DNA from 3 places in the Arsenophonus apicola genome. Region 1 is predicted to be linked to each of the others. Evidence: predicted binding sites of a transcription regulator. Region 1 holds the regulator's gene; each other region holds the start of a gene.
What was found. The regulator CRP, encoded in region 1, controls carbon source genes, mostly activating them, when cyclic AMP is high. The targets are predictions, from matches to a motif close to ATGTGANNNNNNTCACAT.

Region 1 (3,293 bases):
CTGGTCTGAATTGCATGAAACGATAAATATTTTGCCAAAAACACAATTAGATCCTTTAATAACTGTATATATTACTATCTAAAAATAAATTTTACGTTATTGTAATTAATGTGTTAAAACATTGTGTTATCTAAGTGCGTAATGGAAGCTATTTATATGTCAGCTAATCATCCGATCATTGCGGTAACAGGCTCCAGTGGTGCGGGCACCAGCACTACTAGCCTTGCATTTCAAAAAATCTTTACCCAGCTAAAACTTTCGGCAGCAACCATTGAAGGTGATAGCTTTCATCGTTATACTCGCCCTGAAATGGATGTTGCTATTCGTAAAGCTAAAGAACAGAGTCGTCATATTAGTTATTTTGGGCCTGAATCCAATGACTTTGGTCTGCTAGAACGAAGTTTAATCGAGTATGGCGAAAAAGGGACAGGAAAACGTCGACATTATTTACATACCTATGATGAAGCAGTCCCCTACAATCTTCAGCCTGGAACTTTTACGCCATGGGAAGCATTGCCTAAAAATACCGATATACTATTTTATGAAGGGTTACATGGTGGTGTTGTAACATCAAAATATAATGTCGCTAAACATGTAGACTTATTAGTCGGCGTTGTGCCTATTGTTAATCTTGAATGGATCCAGAAGCTAATTCGTGATACATCAGAACGGGGTCATTCAAGAGAAGCTGTGATGGATTCAGTTATTCGCTCAATGGGAGATTACATTAAATACATCACCCCACAATTTTCTCGCACCCATATCAACTTTCAACGCGTTCCAACCGTCGATACCTCTAACCCCTTTGCCGCTAAAGCCATTCCTTCTCCTGATGAAAGTTTTATAGTGATCCGATTTAATGGTCTGACCCAGATCAATTTTTCCTATCTTTTAGCCATGTTACACAATTCATTTATTTCATCAATAAATACATTAGTTGTTCCAGGCGGGAAACTAGGTTTAGCACTAGAGTTAATTATGACTCCATTAGTAAAAAAGCTCGTCTCTAATAAGAAAATTATCCATAAAAGAAGCTAACAATACAGCATTATATTTTTACTTATATCAATTTTTTATTCTTATACCCACTTTAAGATTTAAACTGTGCATAAAATTATCTTTTATTTATAGTATAATAATAACGTTAACATTTCCTTGTTAATTATTTTATATAGTAATTATTTTATAATGTTAATATTTATTTTTGCTATAATTTGATAACTTATGAAATAATATATTATTATTCCAGTTTTATTTTTTATTTGTAATATTTACTTAGTGATACTTATTAATAAATACAATAAAACTAATCAACTTATTGCTAAAATATGAAATTTTTGGCTTATACAATATTGCTGAATCGAGACAGTAGAGACAGGATGCTTTTATTATGCTACAAAGCAAAAGCACATTTATAGTATGGTTAAGATCAATACCAAAAATTCCGAATCAATATACCCTATAGTTAATATTAACTTTCCCAAACTAAACAAGTTAGTATGCTATGTTAGAACTTTATAAGATGAGTCAGCCTTGTGAAGACTCGTATTTTGGTATTCAGGCTGCAATAACATTAGAGGATTAAGCGAATGGTTTTCGGCAAACCACACACAGACCCTACTCTTGAATGGTTTTTGTCACACTGCCATATTCACAAATATCCATCCAAAAGTACTCTTATACATCAGGGCGAAAAAGCAGAAACTCTTTATTATATTGTAAAAGGTTCTGTTGCTGTTTTGATTAAAGATGAAGAAGGAAAAGAGATGATCCTTTCCTACCTGAATCAAGGGGACTTTATTGGTGAACTTGGATTATTTGAGGAGGGGCAAGAACGCACAGCTTGGGTTAGAGCTAAAAGCGCCTGTGAAGTCGCTGAAATTTCTTATAAAAAATTCCGCCAATTAATACAGGTAAATCCAGATATCTTAATGCGGTTATCAGCGCAAATGGCTAAACGCTTACAAACAACGTCTGAAAAAGTCGGTAATCTCGCTTTTTTAGATGTCACAGGACGTATTGCACAAACATTATTAAATTTAGCCAAACAACCTGACGCGATGACGCATCCAGATGGGATGCAAATTAAAATTACTCGTCAAGAGATAGGTCAAATAGTAGGATGCTCACGCGAAACAGTGGGACGTATCCTAAAAATGCTAGAAGATCAAAATCTAATTTCTGCTCACGGTAAAACTATTGTCGTTTACGGTACGCGTTAATATTCTATAAACCAGTACCTACTTTTATGTAGCGTATTGGTTTTATAAGTTTGTTTTTTATTATTCTTATTAAATATATACTTCAATTATGAATATATAGCACACAATAATAATAAAAAAATCGAATAAAACGGTTAATAAATAAAATAAATTGGATAGCTGAATGATGATACTGATTTAATATGATATTCGAAATTAAAAATAATCAGACTATCTATCAGAAAATTAACTAGATAGCTAAAGTATAATGATCAAACCCTATTGAGTTTATTTTCCAAAAATGATTTTAATACCACGGCATTATTATGATCTTCATCTTTGCTGGAAAAAAGAAGCACCAAACAACCTGATTTTGTTTTAAGCAATAAATGTTGCCAACTATCAGGATTATTTTCTAACTCTGCAAAATAAAGTCGCTTAAACAACTCAAAATTTGCTGGATATTTATGAAACCATTTTCTTAAATCATTTGAGTGAGCAACATTTTTATTCCATTCATCATAACGAAGGTCTTGCTTTTTAATGCCTCTAGGCCATATCCTATCAACCAAAACCCGATAGCCATTATTACTGGCTTTGTCAGCAAAAACCCGTTTACAGATGATCATCTTGCTACCATTTTTTGATAATAAAGAATTTAACAAAAATTTTTTTATTATTTTTAATAGTAGTCTTTTATCGATAGTAAATACAAAAACACATGTTTTAATAATATTTAAACAAACCCTTTACCATAGACTACTTTTCACCCTATTGAAGTTTACATCTCAAGCAAAATAAAGCCTACTTTATCCAATATTGATAGTTATATTAATCATTGAATATAAATAGCCAAACTTGAACTAATTCTTGATAAATTAATACTTTAGAAAATTATTTAATAACTCATGTCCTTGCTCACTCAAGATACTTTCCGGATGAAATTGAACACCTTCAATAGGTAGTGTTTTATGCCGGATACCCATAATTTCATCAATATTTCCATCATGTAACGTCCATGCAGTCACTTCAAAAGTTGCGGGCAATGTTCCAGCATCAATCACCAAAGAATGATAACGAGTTACCTGTAAT
Region 2 (3,293 bases), 1.2 Mb from region 1:
GCTTATTTTCAAAATAAAGATTTTAAGGCGCAGGGAGGTGTGTTGAAACCGACGATTAATCCTAACGCCGCAGTGATTGAAGAAGATTTGGATTCTATCGATTAGTAAAAGGTGGGTATATTTAATTTAAATGTTCATTGGTAAAAAATAACGAGCAGATGATTTATTGATTTGTGTGGTCACGGTCACTTGATTCTCTATAAATTAAAAAGGCAATTAATAATATAATTTTTTACTAATCATCATCTTCGATGAATTATTTATTATTATTTAATTAGTGGATGCTGGTATTGCTACGGTATTAAGATTTAAGATTATTATCACTAAATATTTCCTACTAACCGATTTTAGGAAGGATAGCTGTGGCTATCCCTTTTATGTTTTCAGCAAAAATTAAAATTTGTAGTTAAAGTTAACGCCAGCTAACCAAGCGCTTCCACTAGATTTAAATTCATAGGCCGGCAGAGCTGGGCTAGCAGGTATTGCCGGCATTTCTTCTTTGATTTTTACGTTTTGACCATGCATGTAGGAAATTCCTACGTCAACTGAAGCATTTTCGTTAAAGGCATAAGTCGTACCGGCACTGATCCAAAAGCGATCTTGATCAGGAATTGAGATCGAGCGATTTTTAGCTGGCACCGGGCTATCATCAAAGGCTATACCAGTACGAAACGTCCAATGATCATCATGATAGTAGGTAGTGCCTAACGCAATTCGGAAAACATCTTTAAAGCCTTCATGTTTATTGAATAAAACTCGTCCGTCATCTTTTGCGGTGGCTTTCAGTTCTTTGAACTGACTCCAACTGGTATAGGCTAAACTATAATGAACAGCCCATTTAGGTGCGACTTTATTATAACCGGAGATTTCCCAAATTTCAGGTAGATTCAAATTGAGTTTACCTTTAATGCTGTTGCCGCCTAAACCACCAGGTATAAATGTGGGAAGCTCATTACTATAGTCGCCGTTAAACTTTATTTTAACTTCTGAACGATAAGTAAAGCTGTAACGATTATTCTCATCTAATTCATACAAAATACCAGCTTTCCAGCCATATCCCCAATCATCACCTTTAAGTTTGGCAATAGTGGTTGATTCAGGTAGCCCTTTTAGACGTCCAAGCTCCCCCATATGACGGGTAATTTCTGCATCGGCATAAACTGCATTTAAACCCAAACCTGCACTGAAATGCTCATTAAACCGATAAGCCCCACTTAAATTAAGGTTAAGTGTGGTCAGATCGGTTTTGCCGCCAATAGGCCCGGCATTATAGTTGTGATTGAATTCGGTGGCTAAGCCGTAATTAGTGGTAATTGAAGAACCAACCGCCCATTTTTCATTTACTGGAAAAATAAAATGGGCATTGGGTATCCAGGCATGAGGAGCGATGTTTCTTGAAGTGGTACTGTTACCAGTGACAGGTGATTTTCCTTTTATATCAACGTCAGGATTAATATAAATTGCACCAAAAGAGAGCACAGGGTTATTGAATAACATCATAGCAGCTGGATTGCGACTACCAACGCTAGCATTATCGCCAATCGCACCTTCGCCTGAAAAAGCACGCCCCAATGCAGAGGTGGAATATTCGTTTAGTTGAAAGCCAGCAGCGCTAGCATTTGTTGAAATAAAACTTACAGCCATTGCCAAAATTGTATGTTTGAACAGGTTTTTCTGGTTCATGACCAAAACCCCTTAAATTATATTTATGATAAGAGCGACATTGTTAGTCGCAATAGAAAGGCCAGCAATTGTATTGGCTCCATGCCAATATGGCAAATCAGACCAGTTGACAGAGTATAGAATTGAATACCGGTTTTATTACAAGCATGTTCACCGCGTATGTGTTATTTGTTTGTAAAAATGTGATTTATTTAACATAAATTGATGCATCATTTATGCGAAGTGGTTGAGACAGGGTAACAATAGGATATTAGATCAAATAACTATTTGATATTTTATAAATTATTAGATAGTGACTAGTATCTTTTTGTTAATTGGCGTTATGATTATATTTTGTTAATGTTTATTGTTGGAAATAATTATGTCGGATGCTAAAAATCGTTGTCATGCTGAAGAAACTGCTGCTTGCTGTTGTGTTGATGTGGGTACAGTGATAGATAATCAAAATTGTACTGCTTCTTTTGAAAAAATTTTTTAAATCAACATGAAGCTGAAACAATGTTAGCACAGTTGATGGAAAAAGCGCGCGCCGTTGAATCGGAGCCTTGTAAGATCGAACATCAGATTCAGCCTATTGCTGAGGGTGTCAAATTAATAGCGAATTTTACCTTTTGTTGTGAAGCTGAAACGCTAATTTTTCAATTAAATTTACGTTAATTGAGTTTAACCCTGCCTACAGATATTCTGTAGGCATTTGATCCTTGAGCTGTGCTCAATATTTTGACTTGTTTAACAAATAAATATTCATATCTTGTGTGCCGCCTCTCAGTTTTTAATTTTTATTATTTTTCTTTCACTACATTTGAATAACAATTGATTATCAGATCAGACCTCTGTGAAGTATTGGCAATGATTAACTATAGTTTCATTTTTCATTTTTTATAAAAAGGGAAGCGAGATCTGCTATGAACTACAACGTTAAGAATACTGATCGTATCGCAATTGTTACTGGGTTACGCCTTCCTTTTGCTAAACAGGCAACGGCTTATCATAATATACCTGCTGTCGATTTAGGCAAAATGGTAGTTCGTGAATTAGTTATTCGTAGTGGTATTGATTCTCAATTTATTGATCAAGTGGTTTTTGGCCAAGTCGTTCAGATGCCTGAAGCGCCGAATATTGCTAGAGAGATTGTTTTAGGGGCAGGGCTACCTGTTTCAGCAGATGCTTATAGTATTTCTAGAGCCTGTGCTACTAGTTTTCAGGCTATTACCAATATTGTTGAAAGTATGATGGCAGGCACCATCAAGGTAGGTATTGCTGGTGGTGCTGATTCATCATCAGTTTTACCTATTGGGGTAACTAAAAAAATGGCAAGTACTTTAGTTAACCTTAATAGAGCAAAATCAATAAGCCAACGTTTGCGACTCTTAAGCACATTAGGTTTTCGTGATTTTCTTCCAGTCTCACCCGCAGTAGCCGAATATTCTACAGGTTTAAGAATGGGAGATACTGCCGAACAGATGGCAAAAACCTATCATATCAGTCGTGAAGAACAAGACGCTTTTGCTCATCGTTCCCATATTCTAGCTGCCCAGGCTTGGGATAGTGGTGTATTACATAAAGAAGTTATGACAGCCCATATACCGCCTTTCCGAGAGTCATTATCG
Region 3 (3,293 bases), 370 kb from region 1:
GATCGGCTAATGCCAGATATTGAGCTGCATCCTCTACCGCGCGAACGCCACCTGCCACCTTACAACCCACCTGGTTAGCAACGCCCATATCTCGAATAACCTTAAGCATAATTTCAACATTCTCAAGGGTGGCATTTATCGCTACCTTACCCGTTGAAGTCTTAACAAAATCAGCACCGGCAGTAATGGCAATTTCTGTCGCTTGACGAATAAGAGCTGCCTGCTTTAATTCACCGGCTTCAATAATAACTTTCAGTAATACTCTACTGGTTAGGCACATTTCCTTACACGCTTTAACCAGCTCAAAACCAATTTGCTTATTACCGGCTATTAACGCTTGATAAGGAAAAACAACGTCAACTTCGTCTGCGCCATAAGCAATAGCGGCTTGAGTTTCAGCTAATGCAATCGCGATATCATGCCCGCCAAATGGAAAATTAGTTACTGTTGCAATTCGAATACTCGGAGTGTTTTGTTCAGTTAAAATCTTACGTGCCAATGGAATAAAGCGAGGATAAATACATATCGCAGCTGTATTTCCTCGGGCGGTTTTTGCTTGATTGCATAATATCTTTACTTGTTCATCAGTATCGTTATCATTTAGCAGAGTTAAATCCATCAAGTTTAATGCACGTTGTGCTGCAAGTTTTAATTCCATCATATAATTCTCTAAAGCTAATCACATTGTTGCTTCAGTGTTTAAACAACCGTTTATATACCAGGCTTATTAGGTTACATTGTCGCTAACGATAAAAAGAAGCCAGCAATGGTGGCACTCATTAGATTGGATAACGAACCGGCTAAAACCGCTTTCAAACCTAACCGAGCAACATCTTTACGTCGATTTGGGGCAATTCCACCTAACCCACCCAGTAATATGGCTACGGAAGCCAAATTAGCAAACCCACATAATGCAAAAGAGATTATTGCTTTAGTATGCTGAGAAAGTACTTGCTTGCCTGCGGCAATCACCTCGCTATCAGGTTTTAAGTATTCGCCAAAGTTCATATAAGCAACAAATTCATTGACCACTAATTTTTGCCCGATAAATGAACCGGCAATTGTCGCTTCATGCCAGGGTATACCAATCAAGTAGGCGATTGGCGCAAAAATCCAGCCTAAGATCAATTCTAATGATAAGCCTGGTATATGGATCCAGCCACCAATCACCGCCAAAATGCCATTAAGCAAAGCTATCAATGCAACAAATGCCAGCAACATCGCACCGACATTTAAAGCAAGTTGCATACCGGAAGAGGCACCGGCGGCGGCGGCATCAATAATGTTAACTGGCCGCTCTTCGCCAGTGGCCACTGTGACCATATTGACGGCATCATGAGTTTTCTCTGTTTCCGGTACCATTAATTTGGCAAATAACAATCCGCCAGGTGCTGCCATAAAAGATGCTGCGATCAGATATTCCATTGGCACCCCCATTTGCGCATAGCCGGCCAATACCGAGCCAGCAACAGAAGCTAATCCACCACACATAACAGCAAACAGCTCAGAGTTTGTCATTGTGGCAATGTAGGGTCTGACAACCAAAGGCGCCTCAGTATGACCGACAAAAATATTAGCGGTAGCCGATAACGACTCAGTGCGTGAGGTGCCTAATATCCATTGCAAAAGTCCACCTAACATTTTGATAAAAAACTGCATAATACCAAGATAATAAAGCACAGCGATTAATGAGGAGAAGAAAACAATGACCGGTAAAACCCGTAAGGCAAAAATAAAACCACTACCGCCAAACAGTTCAAACATTTTATTGGAGACCAAACCACCAAAGATAAAATCCATACCAACTTGTCCATAACCAATCACACTAGAAACTGCATCAGACACGGTTTCTAAAGTACGGCGACCGGCAGGGACATAGAGAACAAATGCTCCCATTGCCATTTGAATAATAAAAGCACCAAATACGGTACGGAATTTAATTGCTCGGCGGTTACTGGAAAAAATGATAGCGATAAAAATCAATACTACCATCCCTAGCAGGCTCATAATGAGTTGCATGAATAATATCCCTGTATATTTTATTTCAAATGAAAAATTTCTATTGTTTAAAAAATAAACTGTCAGTGTAATGCGCAGACATTATATCGATTTTGCATTAATAACTTGCAGTCCGTATCGCAAATAATCATAACGAAAAATCACGAAAAAATAAATTTTGCGACACATATCACTTACGAAAAGCGATTTTGCCAGCAAAAATTATCGAAATAAACATCATTTTATAATTAAATGCCTTATTAATATGAGTATTAACCAATATTATTCTGCCTTTTTTTTGATATTAAATAGTTGCAAACTATTGTTATAAAGCTGTGCTGCAATTTCCTCTGCTGGCTCTTGTCGCAGGTTACATAGTGTCTCAAATACCAAATGTATTCTTTCGGGACGATTAACCTGGCCCTGAAATCCGGCTAATGGCATATCAGGCGCATCAGTTTCAAGTACTAATGACGTTAGTGGCAATTGCGCAACTACTGCTCTAGTTTTCTTAGCCCGCTCATAAGTGATAACACCACCAATACCGATAAAATAGCCTAAACGGACAAAAGCATTCGCTTGCGATAAACTGCCCGCAAATCCATGAATAACTCCCTTTTTCGGCACATCAAATCGTCTTAATAAAGCAGCTAAGTGATCATGGCTTTTACGCGAATGTAGAATAACCGGTAACTCATATTGTTTAGCCAACTTTAATTGCTGGATCAGCAATGTTTGTTGTTGATCAATCGCAGCATTAGTAACAAAATAATCTAAACCTATTTCACCAATAGCAACACATTTATTGCTGTTTTGCTGCAATAATGCCACTAATTTAGTAAAATGATCCGGTAAATAATTTGCAATATACAAAGGATGAAAACCTAATGCGGCATATAAATGCGGATGTTGTTGTGCCAGTGAATATACTCGCTCTAAATTCTCAATACCCACTGACGGGATAATGATATCGGTCACGCCAACTTTTGCGGCATGCAAAAAGCTATCTTCAATATCATGGATAAAAGGAGGAAAATCAAAATGACAATGGGTGTCAACGAACATCAATGACTAATCCTTCATCACCGGATTTAGGTTCTTCATCTTGCTGATTCGAAGTCATATTAGCAGACAAAGATGCCGAATTAACCATTTGATTATTTTCAATAGAATAGGGATAAGATGCGGCATCATTAGAAGCAAAATAGTCTCTTAAACTGGTTAAAAAATATCGGCCACATTGACGTCCAATATGATAATCACTATTTAAGTTTGCAGCACGGCTACCTAATGCA

Region 2: a site for CRP is predicted at 1,864-1,881, ahead of fadL (long-chain fatty acid transporter FadL). Genes of this name have one in related genera too.
Region 3: a site for CRP is predicted at 2,177-2,194, ahead of LDL57_RS13080 (NupC/NupG family nucleoside CNT transporter). Genes of this name have one in related genera too.

What each region holds. Positions count from the first base shown of each region.
Region 1 is NZ_CP084222.1:3,125,895-3,129,187, forward strand. Features, by position in the region: gene LDL57_RS14865 (YheU family protein) at 1-82, shown strand, start outside; gene LDL57_RS14870 (phosphoribulokinase) at 157-1,038, shown strand; gene crp (cAMP-activated global transcriptional regulator CRP) at 1,590-2,222, shown strand; gene LDL57_RS14880 (DUF488 domain-containing protein) at 2,474-2,830, opposite strand; gene LDL57_RS14885 (aminodeoxychorismate synthase component II) at 3,080-3,293, opposite strand, start outside.
Region 2 is NZ_CP084222.1:1,062,621-1,065,913, forward strand. Features, by position in the region: gene mlaA (phospholipid-binding lipoprotein MlaA) at 1-105, shown strand, start outside; gene fadL (long-chain fatty acid transporter FadL) at 394-1,683, opposite strand; partial or broken gene LDL57_RS04725 (YfcZ/YiiS family protein) at 2,045-2,340, shown strand; gene fadI (acetyl-CoA C-acyltransferase FadI) at 2,589-3,293, shown strand, end outside.
Region 3 is NZ_CP084222.1:2,752,707-2,755,999, forward strand. Features, by position in the region: gene deoC (deoxyribose-phosphate aldolase) at 1-661, opposite strand, end outside; gene LDL57_RS13080 (NupC/NupG family nucleoside CNT transporter) at 733-2,019, opposite strand; gene LDL57_RS13085 (TatD family hydrolase) at 2,281-3,063, opposite strand; gene LDL57_RS13090 (patatin-like phospholipase family protein) at 3,053-3,293, opposite strand, start outside.